Regions from separate parts of the Agarivorans gilvus genome, predicted to be linked through region 1. Evidence: predicted binding sites of a transcription regulator. Region 1 holds the regulator's gene; each other region holds the start of a gene.
What was found. The regulator LexA, encoded in region 1, represses DNA repair genes until DNA is damaged. The targets are predictions, from matches to a motif close to TACTGTATNNNNATACAGTA.
Positions count from the first base shown of each region.

Region 2: dinB (DNA polymerase IV) is a predicted target of LexA. The motif match lies at 5,460-5,479, and genes of this name have one in related genera.
Region 3: AR383_RS10340 (DNA topoisomerase III) is a predicted target of LexA. The motif match lies at 3,364-3,383, and genes of this name have one in related genera.

Region 1 covers NZ_CP013021.1:3,165,261-3,173,073, reverse strand. Annotated here, with positions in the region: gene ctaD (cytochrome c oxidase subunit I) at 1-781, opposite strand, end outside; gene coxB (cytochrome c oxidase subunit II) at 793-1,860, opposite strand; gene lexA (transcriptional repressor LexA) at 2,184-2,834, opposite strand; gene AR383_RS14910 (hypothetical protein) at 3,214-3,873, opposite strand; partial or broken gene AR383_RS14905 (NIPSNAP family protein) at 4,249-4,422, opposite strand; gene AR383_RS14900 (DUF6653 family protein) at 4,501-4,977, opposite strand; gene cyaB (class IV adenylate cyclase) at 5,145-5,696, opposite strand; gene AR383_RS14890 (GNAT family N-acetyltransferase) at 5,862-6,335, opposite strand; gene AR383_RS14885 (thiopurine S-methyltransferase) at 6,648-7,307, shown strand; gene AR383_RS14880 (sensor domain-containing diguanylate cyclase) at 7,345-7,813, opposite strand, start outside.
Region 2 covers NZ_CP013021.1:1,255,786-1,263,598, forward strand. Annotated here, with positions in the region: gene AR383_RS05925 (alpha/beta hydrolase) at 1-1,090, opposite strand, end outside; gene AR383_RS05930 (NCS2 family permease) at 1,201-2,490, opposite strand; gene AR383_RS05935 (aminoacyl-histidine dipeptidase) at 2,892-4,355, shown strand; gene dinB (DNA polymerase IV) at 4,363-5,445, opposite strand; gene AR383_RS05945 (hybrid-cluster NAD(P)-dependent oxidoreductase) at 5,623-7,497, shown strand; gene gloA (lactoylglutathione lyase) at 7,544-7,813, shown strand, end outside.
Region 3 covers NZ_CP013021.1:2,192,432-2,200,244, reverse strand. Annotated here, with positions in the region: gene AR383_RS10360 (LysE/ArgO family amino acid transporter) at 1-206, opposite strand, end outside; gene AR383_RS10355 (LysR family transcriptional regulator ArgP) at 299-1,201, shown strand; gene AR383_RS10350 (glycerate kinase) at 1,238-2,383, shown strand; gene AR383_RS10345 (hypothetical protein) at 2,895-3,164, shown strand; gene AR383_RS10340 (DNA topoisomerase III) at 3,393-5,354, shown strand; gene AR383_RS10335 (AbgT family transporter) at 5,373-6,935, opposite strand; gene AR383_RS10330 (alpha/beta hydrolase) at 7,339-7,813, opposite strand, start outside.

The sequences.
Region 1 (7,813 bases):
TGTACACTTCGGGATGGCCAAAGAACCAGAAAATATGCTGGAACAAGACCGGGTCGCCCCCTCCCGCCGCATCAAAAAACGAGGTGCCAAAATACTTGTCGGTGAGCACCATGGTCACCGCCCCCGCCAATACCGGCATTACCGCAATTAACAAAAACGCAGTGATAAACCAAGTCCAGACAAACAATGGCAACTTCATGTATGTCATGCCGGGAGCCCGCAAGTTCATAATGGTCACGATCACATTAATTGCGCCCATGATCGAGCTTATACCCATGATGTGAATGGCAAACACAAACAAAGCGGTACTGTCTGGGCTGTATTTGGTGGATAGCGGAGCGTAGAAAGTCCAACCGAAGTTAGGGCCGCCACCTTCCATAAACAGTGAGGCCAATAACATGCTAAAGGCAAAGGGGAGGATCCAAAAGCTCCAGTTATTCATGCGTGGTAGCGCCATATCGGGCGCGCCGATCATCATCGGAATTAACCAGTTGGCAAGGCCAGTAAAGGCCGGCATCACCGCACCAAATACCATGATTAAGCCGTGCACGGTGGTCATTTGGTTAAAGAAGTTGGGGTCGACTAACTGTAAACCCGGTTGAAATAGCTCGGCGCGAATGACCATGGCCATTGCACCGCCCACAATAAACATGGTGAAACTAAACCATAAGTACATCGAACCAATGTCTTTATGGTTAGTAGTGAGTACCCAGCGCATTAATCCGCGTGGGGCATGGTGGTGTTCTTCGTGCTCTGCGTGAAGCTCGCTCATCGTGCTCATTCCCTATCTCCCTACTGCGCTGCGTTCTGCACGGCCACCACATCCTTGGCCTGCACTAAATCACCGGTATCATTGCCCCAAGCATTCCGCTCGTAGCTAATCACCGCAGCCAGTTCTTTTAAACCTAACTGCTTGCCAAAGGCCTGCATCGCCGTTCCCGGTACACCATTCACCACCACATCTATGTGTTGGCTCACTGCCCCGGTGGCAATTGGGCTGTCTTTTAAGGCCGGAAATACCCCCGGTAAACCTTCACCGTTAGGCTGGTGACACGCCGCACAAGATTTCAGATACACTTTTTCGCCCAGCTCCATTAGCTCAGCTTGGTCCATGGTCATGGCTACCAGCTCTTGCTCGGCAGCTTGTTTAGCCAGATAGGCCGCCTCTTGCTCGGCCAACCAGCTAGCGTATTCATCCTCAGGCTTGGCAATCACCACAATCGGCATGAAGCCATGGTCCTTACCGCATAACTCGGCACATTGACCGCGGTAAATGCCGGGTTTGTCGATACGCGTCCATGCCTCGTTAATAAAGCCGGGGTTGGCATCTTTTTTCACCGCAAAATCCGGCACCCACCAAGAATGGATCACGTCTTCCGAGGTCATTAAGAAGCGCACCTTTTTACCCACCGGCAATACCAAGGGGTGGTCCACCTCCAGCAAATAGTTGTCGCGTTTTTTTAGCTTGCCCTTCACCTGTTCCATGTCTGAAGCCAAGACACTGTAAAACTCTAAGTCGTGCTCAAAGTACTTGTAATGCCACTTCCACTGGGAGCCGGTGACTTGAATGGTGAGATCGGCATCGGATGGGTCTTCCATCGCTAGCAAGGTTTTAGTAGCGGGTATCGCCATACCAATCAAAATAAGGAAAGGAATAATGGTCCAAATAATTTCGACCTTAGTACTCTCGTGAAACTGGGCTGGCACCGCGCCTTTCGATTTACGATGATGGAAAATCGCCCAAAACATGGCACTAAACACCAAAATGCCAATCACACAGCAAATATAAAAAATCGTCATGTGAAGGTCGTAAACCTGCTCACTAATGGCAGTTACACCCGGGCGTAAATTAAATGACATTTCCTGCGCCAATGCAGGAAACGAACAGCATGCCAGCACTAATAGCTGAATCCCTCGGCTCACAGCGCTCTCCTTTGCAGTAGCCAAAAGCAGTGCTCGTAAACTCAACAAGCCCTGCCAAGTAAGGGGAAGGTCCCCACCAAAGCAATAAGCTGCAACCACTAAATACAACCCACAGTATATAAATTAAGCGTTAAGTTAAGGATTTGTAAATATATTGTTGTTAATTTTGTTGTTTAAGGTGAAAGATGTGATGTTAACGACAAAAGCCCAAATCAAAGGATTTGGGCTTAAAATGGGAGGGAACTATTTGAAAAAAGGACTTACATCCAGTCTGCCGTGCGGATAATGCCCACCGCCAAACCTTCAATATCCATGCTCTGATACTCAAGATCGACCTCAATAGTCGACAGTTCTTCGTTCTCGGGATGCAGATAAACCATTTTACCCTTACGCTCAAAGCGCTTCACGGTAACGTCATCGTCTAAACGCGCTACAACCACTTGCCCGTTTAGAGCGGTATTAGTTTTATGCACAGCCAGTAAGTCACCGTCCATAATGCCAATGTCTTTCATACTCATGCCCTGTACCCGTAGTAGGTAATCGGCATGGGGGTGAAACAGGTTGGCGTCTACCGCGTAGTGCGACTCGACATGTTGCTGGGCTAAAATTGGCTCACCCGCCGCCACCTGACCAATTAAGGGCAGGCCGCTCTCTTCTTCCACTGGGCTAGGCTCTTGATTAGCCCCTTCCGGCAAGTATTGCTCGCTAATACGAATGCCACGAGACGCGCCGGGGATCATCTCAATCGCCCCTTTTTTAGCTAAGGCACGCAAGTGCTCTTCAGCGGCATTAGCCGAGCGAAAGCCCAACTCTTTAGCAATTTCTGCACGAGTTGGCGGCATGCCGGTTTCAGCAATGTTGCGACGAATTAATTCAAAAACTTCTGTCTGGCGAGGTGTTAAGGGCTTCATAGTCTACCTGTAAGTTTATACAGCACACTGTTAGTATATACAGCATAGCGCATGACGCAAGGTTTAATATGAAATCAAGCAGTTGTGTGTAGATTTCAGTTTCATTGAAATGCTTTCCGCTACTTTGAAACTACACTCCATTTCTCGGATGCCCATCACAAATAAGTAGAGATTGGGGTAAAGACGGATACGAAGAGTTTAGCTAACTCGCTTTGAGGCATAAGTTACGTAGTGTAAAAGCACTATTTGGTAACGCCCGCTTAAGTGGTGAGCAACACTACCACGACACTCAATTATTACACCGTAAAAACAAAAGCCAAGCCAAATCAAACCAAAACCGCCGAACGTTGCGAATCCGTCTTAAAGCGTTTGCTAGTATTCAAGCTAGCGACTTATCTTGCCAAAACTCATACTGCACTGCCATTTCATCAATTCTCGTTCCATTGATTTGCTGAAGAGAAAAAAGCATTGCGTAATTAAATTTATCAAGTGAACTACAAACTTGCGGGCTCATGTATGCAATAATTTTATTTTTTTGTACAACATAATGAGTAGATTCATAATTCTTAATTTTTGAGTGATTTTCTATATATTTTAGGCTAGCTCTTACTCCGCTCCACATAGAGTAAAGTTTATGGTGACTTTGGTTAAGTCCCCAAATTAAACTGAGATCCATCTGTGATATATCATCCACATTTTTCTCGTTTAATAGGCTAAGCAAGAATTGACGCAATGTAAGTTCACCTTCAATCTTTTTATCCAGTTCATAATTTAACTGAGTCAAATAATCACTTAACTCTTTTTCTTGCAAACTGACAAGATGTTGCCGATGTTGTAAAACTTGAAGATAAATTTGGACGCACAATACGGTCAAAGTAAGCAGTGCAAGTATCGGAGTATAAACGCCTCCAATATATCCACCTAAGTCAGACCACTCCGAAGGGGATTGCCACAGACCAAACCCAAATTGAAAGGTATATGCAGCCATCGGTAGTACCAAAATTACCGAAACAACAATGATCAACAACTTTTGATTCACTCGATACTCCTTTTGAATACTAACAGTGAATTACCCGGGCTTCTCATTAAACCCCAGCCATTTTTACCTAGGTAAAACTCATTCCAAGTAAAATTAATTAATAATGACAATAACTTACCAGCAAAAATCGAAGTTTCACAGCGCTTATTGACAAAAGACAAAGCGAGAATAGATTTACCGCGCCAGATTTTGGCGCGGTAAATTTAATGGCATCACAACAAAACTCGTAAATTCATCAAGTTATAAAAATAGGCAAGAACGTTTCACACCCTCGACAGTCAAGATTGCGCTTTTCAATCCCTTCATCTTCGCCGAGTAGCGTAAGTGAACAAGGGAGATAAGTTGAAGTCTGTTTGAGCGTAGCGAGTTACTTCAACTTTCGAAGGTGAATAGTGCTAAAGCAATATTGTTTGCCCCCTCGGAAGGGAGAAAGTAACCATTGTGTTGACCGCCAAACTTAGCCACCAGCGGGATCCACATTTTCGCATATTCTTCGAATTCTTTAATCTTTTTAGGATCGATGACATACCTGACATAACAAGTAATCATGAGTATTAATCCTTCTCATAATGTGAGTTTATGGGAGACGCCAAACCGGTAGAACTGGCTAGCGTTTTCTTGATTGCCTTAAGACTTCAGCCACGACTGAAAGGCAGGCTTGAGATCTTTTACGTCTTGATACAGCCATACCATTCGATCGACGAACCAAGTCTTAGTAAACATTAACCAAGCTGTACTCAGAATCATTAAGGCAAAGTCCATTGCATACAGACTATAAAACCAAAACGGTAAACCCACTATCTGTAGCAAGACTATCTTTTTACAGGCTCGCAAATGATGTTCAGGAATAAGACCTTCATTCTTGTAATGCAGGTAGACGCGCTCACCAAAAGTGCCCATCGATGCCCAGTTATTAGTGGTTTTGGGCGCAGCAAATAGCCTTGGATTTAACCACGTCCATAAGCTCACTAGCATTAGTGCCGCCAAAGTCCACCATCCTAATAGCTCTCTTGTGGCCAAGGCGATGGTAAACAAAGGCAAGATTGAAAAGCGGGAATAAACGCTCAAAGGATTCGAATGTCGTTGCCATGAACTTTCATCCATTGACATAAGCCTTTCGGATAGTTTCAAAATATCCATTGTTGCTCCTGAGTATCCACGTTGCATATCCTTATGCCAGTCAAGTTGCGTAATGTCGTTTAGCTACAAACATTCGCCTTGTTGAATAGGGAACCTAGCTAAAATTTAGCGACTGATAACCAAGTCGTATATTAAACGCCTTTTTCCATAAACATTTGCTTGTAAGATTTAGTTTGCAGTGCGTCTTTGCTTAGACCAAATTGCAGCGCTAAGGCTTCTATTTGCGACTTATAAATTGATAACTTCGCTTCGTCGTCCGTCATGATGGCAAATTCGGCAAAATCACCGATACCTTCTAAGGAGTCCACCGTGATATGAAACTCTCCAACAAAGTAAATGCTGCGCGTTTTATGCGCTTTTAGCACCACTTCAAAACCCATGGTTTTTAGCATGCTCTTGGCATTTGAGACATCTTTGATATCGGTGGCTTCACACCGCTCTGGTTCAGGCCCCTTTACAATCCATAACTTGATGCCTGAAGGCTCCATCTTACGAATACAGATACTTATATTATCAGCTTCTAACGAGCGATTGGGCCGATCAAAATACCAATCGCTTTCGCTATTATCTTGAAGCATAACTTCATGAGGGATACCACTTAGTGTATTCAAGAACTGTGCTTTTGAGGGTAAGCGGTATTTAAGCTCTACTTCATATTTTCCTTGGAAGTGGGAGTGATTCATATGCGATACCAACTAAAAAATAAGATACTAACACAGCTAGACTGGTGCAGAACATCACCAGCGCCATTTACCAACAACAAGAAACAAACGCCCCTATACAACCCGTTAATTAAGCACAAAGTAAAAACAAATGGCTCGGCGAGTTTGCTCCCCGTTGCAGATTTGTTAGCTAGCTATTTCCAATACCATTGGAACATCAATTATACCGTTTTGCTGTCTAATGCCGTCGATACGTTGGAAGCCAAAATGTTCATAAACATGCTCAGCATTCACCGCCGAATTAACCGTAAAACGCCCCGGATTCCCATTGGTTAAAGCTTCGGCCTTAACCGCTTCCCACAACCTACGAGACAAGCCTTGGCCCTGATAACTATCGTCAACAAATAGGTGGTACAGATGTGAATAGTCACGAATACCAGCCACCCCAACGATGTCTTCATCAGCAGTGGCTGCAACAATATAAAAGTAATTGCCGGACAAATAAGCGCCTACATTTTCTGCAGACATTGAAGTGAGTAGGATATGACGTGCAGACTCAGCGAAACTCGGACACACGTATTTTTCCGTTAGCGATAAAATCAACTGACTAATTGCCGCAGCATCACTGCTCGTCGCTTTTCTTAAATGAATACTCATCATTAATCCTATTTACTGCCCCAACTGCCCCAACTGCCAAACGCGCTTAAACCTCTGGTCTTTAGGCCACTTTAAAACAATCGCCAGGCTAAAGCAGCCTGCTAATGCAGATTACCGACGTCAGTAGCAAGTAACTGGTACGATTGTTGATAGAGTAAACGCTAGCCTTGTTGATTTTCTTAAGCAGCAGCGCAACGACTTATCTCCAAGCCAAGCATTTGGCGGTATTTCGATTCAATTTAACCCTTCACCCAGCATCAACATTGATGCCGACAATCGAACAATGTATTGATTGCAACAAAAGGAATCGACACCGTGGTAGCACAAGACAACCAACTATGGCTTGCGATGTGGAAGAATCAACAGACTGATTTTCATCAGCCGTTGGTTAACCGACACCTACAAGAGTATTGGCATCGGCTTAAGGTTCCTAACATGGGGCGGGTATTGGTGCCCTTGTGTGGCAAAAGTAACGATTTACTGTGGCTAGCAGCACGTGGTTTTGAGGTGATAGGTATAGAATTGAGTTCACTCGCGGTGAAGGCATTTTTTAAAGAAAACCAACTAAAGCCGAAGAAGACCCGCTCGGGCCACTTTACCATATGGCGTCACGGACGGATCCGGATCCTTTGCGGCGATATATTTCTCTTAAAACACACTCATTTAGGCCAGATTGATGCGGTATATGATAGAGCCGCGCTTACCGCCTTAGCCGAACCCGCAAGAAAGCAGTATGTGAGAAAGCTGTTGTCGTTAATGCCCTTGCTCAAACCCATACTGCTATTAACCACCGAAGATGTAGACCCGCTGCGAACTCAAGATTCAGCCGCCTTGGTAGACCAAGAGATCTTTGATTTATTCTCGCCACACTTTGCCATAGCAGTAAGCTATGGTGACGCTTACCCAGTGGCATTTTCCCCCGCCACGGTAAATAAAGTCTATCAAATGAAACGACTCACTGCCGCCACTGACTAAGGGGTCGAGCCGCTATAAACAGCAGCGCTTGGCTTTGCTATTGGTAGACTTTCACCACATTGCGCCCCGAGTTTTTGGCCAAATATAGGGCTTTGTCGGCATGATCTAATAAGGCCTGCAGAGACTTTTCTTGGTTTAAGCAGGCTAAACCTATGCTCACCGTTAAGGAGATTGATTTTTCTTTCACCATCAGCGGCGCGTCGCTGATGGCCAGACGAATGTTGTTAGCTAATTCAATCGCTTTATCTTGGTCTACTTTTGGCAGGATCGCTGCAAACTCTTCACCGCCAAGTCGAGCAAACAAGTCGGTAGCACGAATATTGTCTTGGCAAATCTTAGCAAAATGCTGCAAGGCGAGATCTCCCACAGCATGCCCATGTGTATCGTTAATTAACTTAAAATGATCCAAGTCGAACACGATTAGACACAAGCTATGTTTTTGCAATAATTGTAGCTGAAACTCTTTCTTACCCAAGGTCATAAAGTAACGGCGGTTAGCGGCATTA
Region 2 (7,813 bases), 1.9 Mb from region 1:
CTTCTGGGCTAATTAAATCGTTTTTACGCCCAACTACAAACATGGGAGTGGAAGTACGTGCTCCGCCTAATAAACCTTGAGTTTTTAGCGATAGCGGCAAGCAACGATAAAATAAGCTTTCTTTATTGACCGAATTTACCCCACTGCGATTGGCCAAACAGTCTTGGTACATTTGCGGTAAACTTTGGAAGCGTTGTACATCGGTAAACAAACGATCCACCGGCGCACCAATGGTCACAATGGCGCGCAAACGCTCTGCCGCAATAAAGGCTAAACGCGCCGCCACATTACCCGCGAAACGATAACCCAACATGGCTACGCGTCCATGGTCAACCCATGGAATTTCCGGTAAATAATCTAAAATAGCCAAATGGATACGGCTGCTATCCTGTTGTAAGCGCCAATGGTTACAGTAGCCAGAACCGGGTAAGTCCACACACAACATAGCAAAACCAGCAGGCGCTAAGAAGCGTTCAAAAAATGGATATAGCTCAGTTTGAATAGTATCTAAACCGCCACTCACCAGTACCACCGGTTTCACCGAATCAGTGTCAGGTAGGTGCAAGTAGCAAGGAACTCGCTTATTGTCTACGGGGATCTCAATAACTTTGCAGTGATAAGGGCTATGCTCCATTGCCGCAACAAAATTGGTATGAGCCAGAGCCTGCGCGGTGGTGGCCAGATCGTCACCTTTAAAATGAGGGTAAGCCGCAATGGTGGCACTATAACTGGATAATAAATACTGTTGCTTGGCTTGTTCCTTTTGCTCTTGTTGACTGGCTTCTTTGGCGGCCACCTGAAACTTAACCGCCCGCTGCATCCATTCATAATTCCAGTTGCCGGGTTGATAACCGCCTACGGTATCGAGCAATTCACTGGTGCGAGGTTTGTCAGACATCGCAATGGTGGCAAAAATGCTCTCGGTTTCAATCGGGTCAAGGCCTAACCAAGCCCAATATTCACGGCGCAAAATGCGATACCACTTACGCGCTTCATCTTGCCCATGGGCGGTTAATTGTGCCGCCCCCGAGTTAGAAACTGTGGAAGTTTCCACCACATTAATTCGTGGTTTAAATAAAATTTCTGACAAATTTTCCTTCACAGCACACTCTCACTTAATAATTAGTCAACAAAATATACCACAAAAAAAAACCGCCACTAGGTGACGGCTTTCATAAGATCATACTCTAACTGATTAATTTAAAAGAAGGCAAACTTCAGTGCGAATACAACCGCCAGAACCCAAACGCTAAGAGGCACCTCTTTGTAGCGTCCGGCCAGCAACTTAATTACCGCGTAAGCAATAAAGCCTAGCGCAATACCATCGGCAATCGAGAAGGCCAAAGGCATTAAAATAGCCACAATGGCAGCGGGAGCGGCTTCGGTTAAGTCAGTCCAGTCAACGTTAACTAGGCCCGATAGCATTAAAGTACAAACATAGAACAGAGCACCTGCAGTCGCATAAGCGGGGATCATTCCGGCAAGAGGCGAGAACAACAAGGCCAAAATAAACATAATACCCACAACCACCGCGGTTAAGCCGGTACGACCGCCTTCTTCCACGCCTGCACCACTTTCAATGTAAGAAGTGGTGCTTGATGTACCTAATAACGAACCGGCAATGGTAGCGCTTGAGTCAGCTAACAAGGCTTTTTTAAGATTAGGTAGACGGCCTTTCTCATCCAGCAAATTACCGCGTTGAGCCACCGCGGTTAGGGTACCGGCAGTATCAAATAGGTCGACGAATAAGAAAGCAAAAACCACACTGATCATGCTCACATCTAAGGCGCCCATGATATCCAATTGCAAGAAAGTGGGAGCAGGGTTAGGTGGCATAGAGATAACACCGTGGTATTCGGTGTAACCTAAAGCAATAGACAGCACAGTGATGGCCAGAATTGAAATCAACACTCCGCCTTTAATTTTACGGTACTCAAGGCCAATGATCAGGAAGAAACCTAAGGCAGCTAAAATCATTTGATGAGGATTCTCATGACCTAAGCTCACTAAAGTTGCTTGGTTATCTACCACAATACCGGCATTTTTCAGTGCAATAAAACCAAGGAACAAGCCTATACCGGCGGCAATACCTACCCGTAAGGTTTGTGGAATCGAGTTGATGATCCACTCACGAACCTTAAAGAGGCTCAAGCTAATGAATACCACACCCGATAGGAATACAGCACCTAAGGCGACTTGCCAAGTATGGCCCATACCTAATACAACACCGTAGGTGAAGAAGGCATTTAAGCCCATGCCAGGCGCTAGTGCGATAGGGTAGTTTGCGTAAATCCCCATGATGAAACAACCAATGGCGGCGGCCAAACAGGTTGCAACAAACACGGCACCAGCATCCATTTGGGTTGCTGCTAACATGCTAGGGTTAACAAAAATAATGTAGGCCATGGTTAAAAAGGTGGTTAAACCTGCAATAACCTCGGTACGCACATCCGTGCCATGCGCCTTAAGTTTAAATAGTTTCTCTAACATAACGATGTATGTTCCTTGGACTGACAGTAGTTTATTTGGCTCACCAATAAGCTCCGTTATGCTACTGGTGAAAATCGCGTCGCATTATATTCATGCTACTGCCAAGAAGCCATAGCTGGTTGAAGTCTACCTGCGCTAGATCAGCAAAAAAACCCAAATTTACCAACTCATCTTGTTAATATCCCCTAGAAAAGCCTAGTAAATTGGTTTATCTGCTTGTAGTTAAGCTTTTTTCATAGAGCACAACGTGCTAATCCGCTGCGGCGTAATAGTTCAGCTGTGTGCTGTACAGTCTAAATCACGTAAATATTCTATGAAAAAGCGAAAAATCAGACTTATATTCACCATTCTTAGCTGATAAAGTCCTATTCATTCTATATTCACAGTTACAAGGTGATTTTGTGTCTTCATTATCTTCTCTACAGCCACAGGCCTTATGGCAACGCTTCGAAACAATCTGTTCGATTCCCCACCCCTCTAAACATGAACAAGCCATGATTGACTGGTTACTCGCTTTAGCTAACGAGCACCAACTAGAGCACTTTCAAGATTCGGTAGGTAATGTCATCATCAAAAAGCCCGCCACCCCAGGTATGGAAGATCGCCAAGGAGTGATTCTACAGGCTCACCTAGACATGGTGCCTCAGGCCAATAATGATACCCAACACGACTTCACTCAAGACCCTATTCGCCCCTACATTGACGGTGACTGGGTCACCGCACAAGGCACCACACTGGGCGCCGACAACGGCATTGGGCTGGCCTCGATAGTGGCAGTACTCACCAGCAAAGAGCTGGCTCACGGGCCAATTGAGGCACTACTTACCATTGACGAAGAAGCAGGCATGACTGGCGCTTTTGGCTTAGAAGCCGGTGTATTAGAAGGTAAACTACTCATCAACACCGACTCAGAGCAAGAAGGTGAAGTATATATGGGCTGTGCCGGTGGCGGCGATACCTGCATTAGTTTTGCCCTTGAACAACAAGCCAGCACGCCACAACAGGCGGCTATGAAGCTCAGCATCAAAGGCCTTAAAGGCGGCCACTCGGGCTGTGATATTCACACCGGCCGCGCCAACGCCAACAAATTACTAGTACGTATACTGGCAGCCATGCAACAACAAGGACTGGAGCCGGTATTAAGTACCATTCAAGGTGGTAGCCTACGCAACGCCATTCCTCGAGAAGCCAGCTGCTGCGTGCTTTACTCAGCCGACAAACAAGCCGAGTTAAACAACTTGCTAGAGCAACAGATTGCCCAGCTGCAAGACGAATACGGCCTGGTTGAAACCGGCCTTGAAGTGTTGGCGAAAAGCATTGATTGCCCCAGCCACAGTTTAAGCCCAGCCCTATCTCAACAAATAATCGCCAGCTTAAACGCCTGCAACAATGGCGTAGTAAGCATGAGCCAAACGGTGCCAGGCGTGGTAGAAACCTCCTTAAATATTGGGGTAATTAGCCAAAGCGCAGAGAGCATTGATATTAAAATCTTGGTGCGCTCGCTGATTGATTCAAGCCGCTTACAAGTTGAAGCCAGCTTAGCCTCATTATTTAGCCTGTGTAATGCCAAGGTTAGCCATAGCGGTGCTTACCCCGGTTGGAAGCCTGACAATAACTCCACCATGAAGAGTGTGGTTCAACAAAGCTACCAACAGCTGTTTGGCCAATGCCCAGAAGTGATGGTAATACATGCGGGTTTAGAGTGTGGGCTATTTAAAAGTGCTTACCCAGACTGGGACATGGCCTCGTTTGGCCCCACCATTAAATTCCCCCACAGCCCCGACGAAAAAGTAGAAATTGCCGCGGTTGAAAAATACTGGCAACTACTGCTAAGCGTATTGCAAAACATCCCCGCAAAGGCTTAGTTAAGTACTAAAGCTCAAACGGCAAAGCCAGTTGTGCAGACTGGTTTTGCTGCGGATGAGCCAAACCAATATGAACCCCAATGAGACGCACCGCCTTACCCTTGCCTCTTGCGAGGGCCTCGTCTAACAAACTCAACAATAGGGTTTCGTCTATCGCTTGGCATTGCTGCTCTTTAGTGGTTTGGCGAAAATCGGCAAACTTTACCTTCACGCCTAACTTGTTGATATTCGCCTCTTGTAAGTGTCGTTCACTGCGCCGCCGCAGCTCGGGCAATAAACCCATTAGCCGCTCGGCCAATAAGCTGGGGTCACCCTCATCTTGAGCAAAGGTGCGCTCTACCGCCACCGATTTACGCTGCCGTTCACTCGATACTTCACGCTCATCAATGCCTTGGCAACGCAGCCACAGCATATCGCCAAATTTACCAAAACGATGCTTTAACTCTGCCCGCTCGGCGCGGCGCACGTCGGCTCCGGTGTACAGCCCTTGCTGATGTAACTTCTCAATACTGACTTTACCCACACCAGAGATCTTTTCTAAGGCCAATTGTTCGATAAACTCGCTCACCTGCTCTGGGCAAATGACGAATAAACCATTGGGCTTGTTAATATCGGAGGCAATCTTGGCGAGAAACTTCACCGGCGCCACACCTGCTGAGGCTGTTAAGCCGGTTTCATTAAAAATATCTTGGCGGATCTGCTGAGCAATCAAAGTGGCCGAACCTTGGCATAATTCACTATTGCTCACGTCGAGGTAGGCTTCATCTAAAGACAGCGGCTCAACCGCTTCTGCATACCGATGAAAAATGGCTTGAATCTGCTGGCTCACTTGCTGATACACCGCCATACGCGGTGCTACCAGCTGTAAATGCGGGCAAAGTTGTAAGGCCTTATGCGTAGGCATGGCCGAGCGAATGCCGTATTCCCTTGCCAAATAATTGCAAGTAGTTAGCACGCCTCGGCCCCCGCGCATGCCTCCCACCGCTAAGGGAACATCGGCCAAGTGTGGCTGGTCACGCATTTCTACGGCAGCATAAAAACAGTCCATATCAACATGGATAATTTTTCGCGGGTGAACTGCCGATGCCATGAAAAAACGCCTAATACTGTATTTTTATACAGTATAACTATCAATACAATAAATGCCAGCAGAATAAATGCCACGCTTTAGCCCTACTCATCTAAGCTTAATTTTGCATTTGCTATGGTGTCATTATCACTGCTTCAGTAGTATTAAAATACTCTGCAAAACAAAGGAATTTAGCTAGTGAATCAGCCGCGTGTTAGCCAACTAAGTATTTATCCCATCAAATCCACCGCAGGGATCCACCTTAACCGTGTATTTGTTGAAGAGTACGGTTTAGCCTTTGATCGACGTTTTGTGGTCGCCGATTTGAGCGGCAAGCAAATCACTGCCAGAACCCACCCGAAACTGGCCCAAGTTCACAGTGCGCTAACCGCCAGAGGTTTGCAATTACGCGCCCCAGAAATGGCCAGTTTAAACATCATTTACGCCGATTTTTCTGATGATTACCGTTCGGTTAATATTTGGAAGGACGGGGTGCAAGGCCAGCACTGCCATGATGACTACGATACATGGTTTAGCCACTATCTTGGTGAACCCTGCCAATTGCTGTTTTTTGGCGAACAGTCTTCACGCTTGGTAAAACAGCGCGATACCCAGGTGGCCTTTGCCGATGGCTATCCCTTGTTGCTGATCTCAGAAGCCTCTTTGGAAGATCTCAACCTACGCTCAACACTTACTCACAGCATGACGCAATTTCGCCCCAACTTAGTGGTGAAAAATACCGAAGCCTTTGCCGAAGACGGCTGGAAGCGATTCCGCATTGGCGATGTAGAGTTTGAAGTACAAAACGGCTGTTCTCGCTGCATCTTCACCACCCTAGACCAAAGCAGCGGCGAGTTTCCCCCCACTAAAGAACCTTTAACAACCTTGGCGGAATATCGCAAAGGTGACGATGGCAATGTTTACTTCGGACAAAATGTGGTGGCCTTAAACAGCGGCACGATTAGCATTTATGACCCGGTGGAAGTACTGGAAACTAAAACACCCGAGCACTACCCAGAAAACATTAGTAAACGTAAACAAGCCGAGCCCACCAAATCTAGCTGGCAACAAGGCGAAACCATAAATTTACAATGCATTGCCAAAAAAGCCGAAACCCACGATTTAACCACCTATATTTTTGCCGCGCCACCGCATCGCCAGTGCGACTATCAAGCGGGGCAATACTTGGCTTTTGATTTTGAAATAGACGGCAAACCTGAGCACCGCAACTACACTCTGTCCAGTTCGCCCAGCCGCCCAGAGCGCTTGGCCATCACTGTGAAAAGCTTAGAACAAGGCTTGGTCTCTAATTGGCTACATCAGCACTTTACGCCGGGCATGAGTTTAGCGGTGCGCGCCCCCAGCGGCGATTTTCACCTACAACGCACCAACAACCAAAAACTGCTGCTACTCTCTGCGGGCAGTGGCATTACGCCAATACTGTCGATGCTGCGTTACTTAAGTGATATGAACATAGCGAAAGACATTGTGTTTTTACATAGTGCTCGCCGCGAGCAAGACTTAATGGCTCAAGCAGAAATCGCGCTACTCGCCAGTAGTTTCAAACACTGCCAAGTGCATTACACCCTCACCCAAGAGGCAACTAACTCTTGGCAGGGTTATCAAGGCCGGCTTAATCGTGGCATGTTAATGGATATTGCCGATTTAGAAGAGCGCAGCGTATTCATTTGTGGGCCTCAAGGTTTTATGCAAAGCGCCAAAGAACAACTACTGGCCTTAGGTGTGCACCAAGATGAGATTTTCGAAGAAAGCTTTGGCCACGCGGTAGAGCCCGTTAGCCAGTCTAAACCGGTTAATATTTTGTTTGATAGCTGGGATACCTATGTGCAGGGTAATAACCAACAAAATATACTAGAACAAGCTGAACAAGCAGGCCTACAATTACCCTACTCCTGCCGTGGTGGTTTTTGTGGCACTTGCAAAGTTAAACTGCAAAGTGGTGAGGTTAAGCAACTAGAAGACAGCGGCCTTAGCGATGCAGAGAAACAACAAGGCTACATTCTTAGCTGCAGTTGTATACCCGAGAATGATCTATGTATCACCCATGATTAAACTCATTCAATTCACCCTTACTTTAACCAATAGATAGGAAGACCCCATGAAGTTTCTTCACACTATGGTCCGCGTACGAGACCTTGACGAATCTATGCATTTTTATTGTGATCTGCTAGGCATGAGCGAAGTTCGTCGCTACGACAGCGAACAAGGCCGCTTTTCATTGATTTACTTGGCCGCCGACGAAGACATAGAACGGGTTAAAGCCGAACAAGCACCTTGTTTAGAGTTAACCTACAACTGGCCAGATGAAGACGGTAATCAAGAACAATATACTGGCGGGCGTAACTTCGGTCATATTGCGGTTTCAGTG
Region 3 (7,813 bases), 970 kb from region 1:
AGCAGCCACGGGTAGGTGCTGAAAAGTTGTGCGCCGCCCCATACGCCTAAGCTCATAAAAAATACGTCGGCCATCGAGCAAAAGCTGGCTACCAGTAAGTGATGGCGGCGACGGATCCCCTGATTCAGCACAAAGGCGTTTTGCATGCCAATTGGCATGATCAGCGAGGCCATTAAACTGAGGCCGGTGAAGTAACTGCTAAACATAATATCCAATAAATAAGGGGGAATGGCAGGACTATACCCAGCTAATCTGCTTTAATATAGCTAATAATTTTAATCTTAAATAAGTTTTGCTAATGAGTTTCGCCGATATCGATTACAAGTTACTTAAAGCCTTAGAGGCGGTAGTGAGTGAGCAAAGTTTTGAGCGTGCCGCGCTGCGTTTACACCTTACCCAATCGGCAGTTTCGCAACGAATTAAAAGCCTAGAGAATCAGCTGGGCCAGCCCTTATTGATCCGCTCCCAGCCCTTAATGGCGACTGAATTGGGCCAGCAGTTATTAGGCCACTACCAGCGGGTGCAACAGCTAGAAACCGAACTGGCTCAGCAGCTAAGCTTGGGCGATAAGCGGGCTCAGGCCCTGCCTTTGGCGGTTAATGCTGACAGCTTAGCCAGTTGGCTCATTCCGGCCTTAAGTCCCACCTTGCAACAGCAGCATGTGGAAATGAACCTATATGTGGAAGATGAATCGCGCACCTGGCAACGGATGCGTAGCGGTGAAGTGCTGGCCTGCGTCACCAGCAAGGCAAAACCGATAGCTGGCAGTGATAGCCAGTTTCTGGGTTACATGGAATATTTATGTGTAGCAACGCCGGAATTTGCCCAGCGCTTTTTTCCTCAAGGGGTGAATCGTGACAGTTTGAGCAAGGCGCCGGCGATGTCTTTTGACCAGCACGATGACATGCACATTCAATTTTTATCCGAGCATTTTTCTTTGCAGCCGGGAGAGTACCCCTGCCATACGGTGCGTTCGTCTGAAGCCTTTATCGAGCTGGCTTTAGCCAGTGGTGCCTACAGTTTAAATCCGCGCTTACAAATGGCCGAACACTTAGCCGATGGGCGACTGATTAACCTGCTGCCCGAGCTACAAGTGCGGGTGCCACTATACTGGCATCATTGGCAATTAGCAGGTAAGTTAATGAAAGACTTAAGTGAACAAATTCGCAGCTATACTCAAACTTGTTTACCGCAGCGTTAGTCAGTTGCTAGGAACATAGATAGATAAGGACAGCCGATGAAGATTGTTATTGCACCTGATTCATTCAAAGAAAGCCTAACTGCCATGGAAGCGGCGGAGATGATAGAACAAGGCTTTCAAAGTGTTTTCCCCGATGCCGAATACTGTAAAGTGCCGCTGGCCGATGGCGGCGAGGGCACGGTGCAGGCCATGGTAGATGCCACGGGCGGGCAAATTATGCCGGTCTTAGCTACTGGGCCAAGAGGCAATCAAGTGGAAGCCTTTTTTGGTGTGCTCGGCGACAAGCAAACCGCGGTGATTGAAATGGCCGCCGCCTCTGGGCTGCATTTAGTGGAGCCGGCCCTGCGCGATCCGCGTAAAACCTCTAGCTACGGTACTGGCGAGTTAATCGCCGCCGCCCTAGATGCGGGCGCGACTAAACTGATTATCGGCTTGGGCGGTAGCGCCACCAACGATGCCGGTGTGGGCATGTTGCAAGCCTTGGGCGCACAGTTTTTTGACCAGTTTAACAAGCCGCTAAAACGCGGCGGCGCCGAGCTTATCGAGCTAGAACGCATCGATATTTCAGGCCTAGACCCGCGCTTAGCCGAAGTTGAAATAGAAGTGGCCTGCGATGTAGATAACCCCCTCTGCGGCGAGCAGGGTGCTAGCGCGGTATTTGGCCCGCAAAAGGGGGCCACGCCAGAGATGATCCGCCAGTTAGACGCCGCACTGGGGCGTTTTGCTTCGGTGGTATTTAGTCAGTTTGGTATCGACATTATGCACGTAGCAGGCAGTGGCGCCGCTGGCGGCTTAGGTGCGGCCTTGTTAGCCTTTATGCAGGCGGAATTGCGCCCCGGAGTGCAAATTGTTACCGAAGCGGTGGATTTAGCGAGCAGCCTAGAAGGTGCCGACTTGTTGATTACCGGTGAAGGGCGCATCGACAGCCAAACCATTGCTGGTAAAACTCCCTATGGTGCGGCGCAAGTCGCCATGCAATATGGCGTGCCGGTGATTGCCTTTGCCGGAGCCATGTTACCGGGTTACGAGGTGGTGCACGAGCATGGTATTAACGCGGTCTTTTCCATCGTGCCCGGCCCCTGTGATTTAGCCCACGCGATAGAGCAGGCCGAAGCTAACCTATTAGTTGCGGCGCAAAACGTTGCAGCCACGATTAAACTCAGCCAAGAGATGCTTGGCTAGGTGTACAAAGCTGGCTAGAGAAGAATTGATAAAATAGTTGCGTAGCAGGATGATATTAGCGAGAGTTGAGAGTGCCATTCTTACCGTGGATGATTATAATTTGCTGGTTAGGGCGAATGAATAGAGTGCCCATCCTGTTTCAGCTATTCAAGTGAAGTCTGCAAAAAACACAATGTCATAAATAACGCAAAGATAACTAGCCAATCTCCTGTTTTTTTTGATAGATTTATAAACGTCGGTGATATTGCTCTATATGGCGCCATTATTTATGAGTTCATCTATCAATGTATAGACATAATAGGCGACATCAGTGGCTTCTTTATTAGTATTCTTTCTATGAACAGCGGCTCAGATATAGACATATCGCGGTGCTGTTCGATTGTGACTTTGCCTTTAACGGTGTGATTTTAGTTTGACTAAATCATGATGAATGCGAGGAAGTTGGCGCTTTCACTGAGAATCATTATTGCTATGGCTTTATGAAATTATTAACAACAAGGAAGTAAACATTATGATCGGAGTTATTTTATGGTTAGTTTTTGCAGTTTGCGTCGGAGTATTGGCTGCAAATAAAGGGCGTTCAGGAATAGGTTTCTTTCTGATCTCTTTAATTTTGTCGCCATTAATTGGTTTGATAATTACTCTTGTAGTTTCTCCAGTGACTGAAAAGGTTGAAGCTGCAGCAATTGAGTCGGGAACCCAGAAAAAATGCCCTAAATGCGCAGAGTTAGTAAAAAATGAAGCTGTTATTTGCAAGCACTGCCAAGCTGAATTGGCATAAAGCCATAATAGGATAGCAGGAGGTATTTAAACTCCTGCACCCACTTCATTCGTAATGCAGTTCGACACAAGGTGCTTCATTTAGAGTAGTTTAAGTAGTGGATTCAAAGTTAACCCTTGTTTTTTTACTTCTAATTATTTCCCTTGATAACCTTAGCCAACAGAAAACCTTCCAATAAAACGCCAACTTATACTAGAATGACTGTATAAAATAACAGTGGTTGTCGTTGTGCGTCTTTATATTGCCGAAAAACCCAGTTTGGCGCGGGCCATTGCTGCGGTGTTACCTAAACCTCAGAAAAAGTATCAAGGCTATATTGAACTGGCCAATGGTGACTGCGTGACTTGGTGTATTGGTCATTTGCTAGAGCAAGCCGAACCCGCCGATTACGATGCCAGATACAAGCAATGGCGTTTTGAACACCTGCCGATTTTCCCTGAGCAGTGGCAATGGCGGGCTAAATCTAAAACCGCTAGCCAGTTGAAAGCGATTAAAGGCTTAATTAAGCAAGCCACTAGCTTGGTGCATGCCGGCGACCCAGACCGTGAAGGGCAGTTGCTGGTGGATTTAGTCATCGAGCACTGCAAAACCAAGGCGGCCTTAAAGCAAGCTTGCCAACGTTTGTTGGTGAGTGATCTCACCCCCGCGGCGGTGGCGCGCTCCTTAAAACAGTTAAAACCCAACCAGCAGTTTGCTGCGCTGTCTAGCTCGGCCTTGGCGCGAACTCGCGCCGATTGGCTGTATGGGATTAACCTCACTCGCGCTTATACCCTTAAAGGCCAACAGCAGGGTTATTCTGGGGTGCTGTCGGTGGGGCGAGTGCAAACTCCAGTACTGGGTTTAGTGGTGAGGCGTGACCAAGCCATTGCCGAGTTTGTTAGCCGCCCTTTTTATCAGGTGGAAGCCGAGCTGCAAACCCAGCAAGGCGAGCGCTTTAAGGCGCTGTGGCAGCCTAGTGAGGCCTGCTTGCCTTATCAAGATGAGGATGGTCGAGTGCTGAGTCGGTCCCTAGCCGAGCATGTGGTAAAGCGGATTCAGCAGCAGCCCGCAACAGTGGATACGCTCAAGCAGCAAGACAAGCAACAAGCGCCGCCCTTGCCCTATAACCTCTCTAGCCTGCAAATTGATGCGGCCAAGCGTTATGGCTATAGCGCCAAGCAGGTCTTAGATATTTGCCAAAACCTGTATGAGCGGCACACCCTAATTACCTATCCGCGCTCCGATAGTCGCTACTTGCCTAAGCAACATCATGGCGAGGCGCCGGAGGTGCTCGCCGCGCTTAAGGCCAATAGTGAAGAATTGGCCAAAGCCTGTAGTGAGGCCGATCCCAGGTTGCGTAGCAAGGCCTGGAACGATGCCAAGGTAGATGCTCACCATGCGATTATTCCCACCACCAAGCGCCAAGCAGCGGGCAAACTCGGCGAAGCGGAGCGGCGCGTTTATCTGTTAATTGCCCGCCAATATTTGGCGCAGTTTTATCCGCATTATCGTTATGCCCATAGCGAGGTCACAGTGCAGATTGCCGAGGGCCTGTTTAAGGCTAGCGCCAATCAGGTGCAAGACTTAGGTTGGAAGGTTTTGTTTCCCCGTAAACAGAATGACGAGGAACAAACGCTGCCGCCACTTAGCCAAGGACAAAAACTACATTGTATTGATGCCAGAGTGCTGGATAAACAAACTCAGCCGCCCAAAGCCTTTACCGACGCTAGCCTGTTGGCGGCCATGACTGGCATTGCCAAGTATGTGCAAGATCCCAGCTTAAAGGCGGTATTAAAAGAGACTGACGGTTTGGGCACCGAGGCGACCCGAGCGGGGATCCTCGACTTGCTATTCAAGCGCGGTTTTTTGCTGCGTCAGGCCAAGCAAATTCATGCTAGCGACAGTGCTAAGGCTTTGGTCGCTGCCTTGCCAGAATTATGTGTGTGGCCAGATATGACCGCGCACTGGGAGCAGCAATTAAATGCCATTAGTCAGCGTCAACACAGTTATCAGGCCTTTATGCAGCAACTGCAAAGTCAGCTGCATCAGCTGGTGGAACAAAGCGCGATGGTGAGTGCTCAGGCCTTTGTTGGCCTAGCCAAGCCCGCCAAGGCCGGGCGTAAAAACTATGCGCGGCGGAGTAAGGCGGGTGGTCAGCGCGCTGCTACCGCCAAACGCACCAATAAAAAACGCGCCACAGCGGCGCGTTAGTTGTTTATTCAAGCCAAACTACATAGCTGGGTAAATGTAGCTGGCACCCAAGCCTAGCGGTAAACCCAAGGCCCAGTAGGCGAGTAGGAATAAGGTCCAGAAAATAGCTAAGGCAATCGAGTAAGGCAGCATGGTGGCGACCAAGGTGCCGATACCGGCATTTTTCATGTATTTCTGACAGTACACAACTACCAGTGGGAAGTAAGGCATTAATGGGGTGATGATGTTCGAGCTAGAATCACCAATACGATATGCCGCTTGCACGAGATCGGGTGAGATGTTCATTTGCATTAACATCGGTACTAGCACCGGTGAAATCAGTGCCCATTTAGCCGATGAAGAACCCACAAATAGGTTAACCAATACCACTAATACAATCATGCCCACGATGGTGGCAGGTGCCGCCATACCAATGGCTTGTAAGAAGTTTGCCCCCTTAACCGCCATTAATACCCCAATGTTAGACTGGCCAAAAGCCCAAACAAACATAGAACAGAAGAAGGCCATTACAATGTAGTGGCCCATGGTTTCCATGGTTTTAGACATGGCCGCTACTACGTCGTTAGAGTTTTTGAAGCTGCCGTTGAGGTAGCCAAAAATCACCCCTGGGATCACAAAGAAGATGAAAATCAGTGGCACAATGATTTGCATCATCGGTGCGCTAAAGCTGGTGAGGGAGCCTTGTGCGTCGCGCAGGCTCGAGTCTTCACCCCAAGCGGCTAATACCAATAAACCAATCAAAGCTAACATAACTAAGCTGGCCACCCTAAAGGCAAAGGTTTCTTTAGGGTCGCGAGAATGCATGTCTGTGGCAGAGACGTCATCTTTGGCAATAGGGCTGTTTTTTTGCAGACGTGGCTCGACGATTTTATCGGTGATGTACCAGATAGTCGCCACAATCGGTAAGCAAGAAGCTGAGGCAAAGAACCAATTATTTAGTGGGTTCACTTGCATATCAGGGTTAGATAATTGAGCCGCACTTTGAGTAAAGCTTTGTAGTAGCGGGTCTAAACCTGAAGGAATGAAGTTAGCACAGAAACCGCCAGAAACACCGGCAAAGGCTGCGGTAATACCGGCGATGGGATGACGCCCCATGGCATGGAAAATAACGCCAGCTAAAGGAATCACTACTACATAACCGGCATCGGTGGCGACGCTAGAGATTACGCCGATCATCACCACAGCGGGGGTAATCATTTTAGCTGGTGTGACTTTCAACATCGCTTTTAAGGCGGCATTAATGTAACCAGAACGCTCGGCTACGCCCACCCCTAATACAGCTACCAACACTACGCCTAAAGGGGCAAAGCCGGTGAAGATTTTCACCATGCTGGTCATCCAAGTGGTGAGCCACTCAGCGCTAAGCAGGTTATTGATAACAATGGCTTCGCCACTGCGAGGGTCAATTTCAGTAAAACTGAGCTGCGCGAGGGCGGCGGAGATTAGCCACACAATTAACATTAAGCCAAGGAATAACATGGCTGGATCGGGCAGTTTGTTACCGACACGCTCGATCACGTCTAGAAAGCGGGCTATGCCTCCCTTATTTGGGATCGGTTCGCTGGTGGTGGTTACACTCATATATACCTCTGGGTTTTCTAAACTCTCTGGTTTAGTTCTTTTTGTTGTGATTAATTAGTAAAACGAATAAGAAATAAGCTCATTAACTCACAATAGTTTTTATTGCTGTTTTTTACTTTGATTTGAGTTAAAAAAACTTATTTTAAATCATTATTAAGGTTAATGCTTGGTGTTTTTTGTTCGGATTGCTCATAAATTTGTTTGAATTTGGCCGTTTTTTTCTTTGTTTTTAGCCAATGAGGCGATGGAGGAGGTGAGGTTTTTTGTAGCTTAAAAACCTATTTTTAAGAAATATCCAAGGATAAATAGTAGAATAATAACGCTTTTTTATAAAATAAAACTGATTTGTTGGCGCTGGGCCAGCTTGGCCCAGCGCGACGTGTTCTGCCCTAATAGCCTGAGATTAAGGCTGCATAAATGCGTTGATTTGCTGCAGCATTTGCTGATAGTAAGGGTTATAAGTGAGGCGCTGAAGAGTAGGATAACGCTGTAAATTCTGTTTGCTGGTTTCGCCTTTAACTATTTCATCGCTTTGCTTACAACGCAGATAGCTAGCTACATCACTCAAATAATGGCTACAGTTGCGGTAAACCCCGTTTTCACCGTAGTAAGGGTTGCTGGGGGCATTAATGGTTGCTGTATGAGCAACCTGCTGGATTTGTTCACAAGAAGCCGTGGCACAGCTGGGAATATTAAGCTTCACTTGCTCGTTTAAACCTGCGGGTAGGCTTTGTTGCTCACCGTAGTAAATCAATTGATGTTGGAGTTTCGGGTTGGCCTGTTGCCAGTCTTGTAAGATGGCGAGGCTGGCTTGAGTATCAATGGTTTGGTCGTATTCGCTGGCTACCATTAGCAGGGGAATCGCCGGTAGTTGTTCG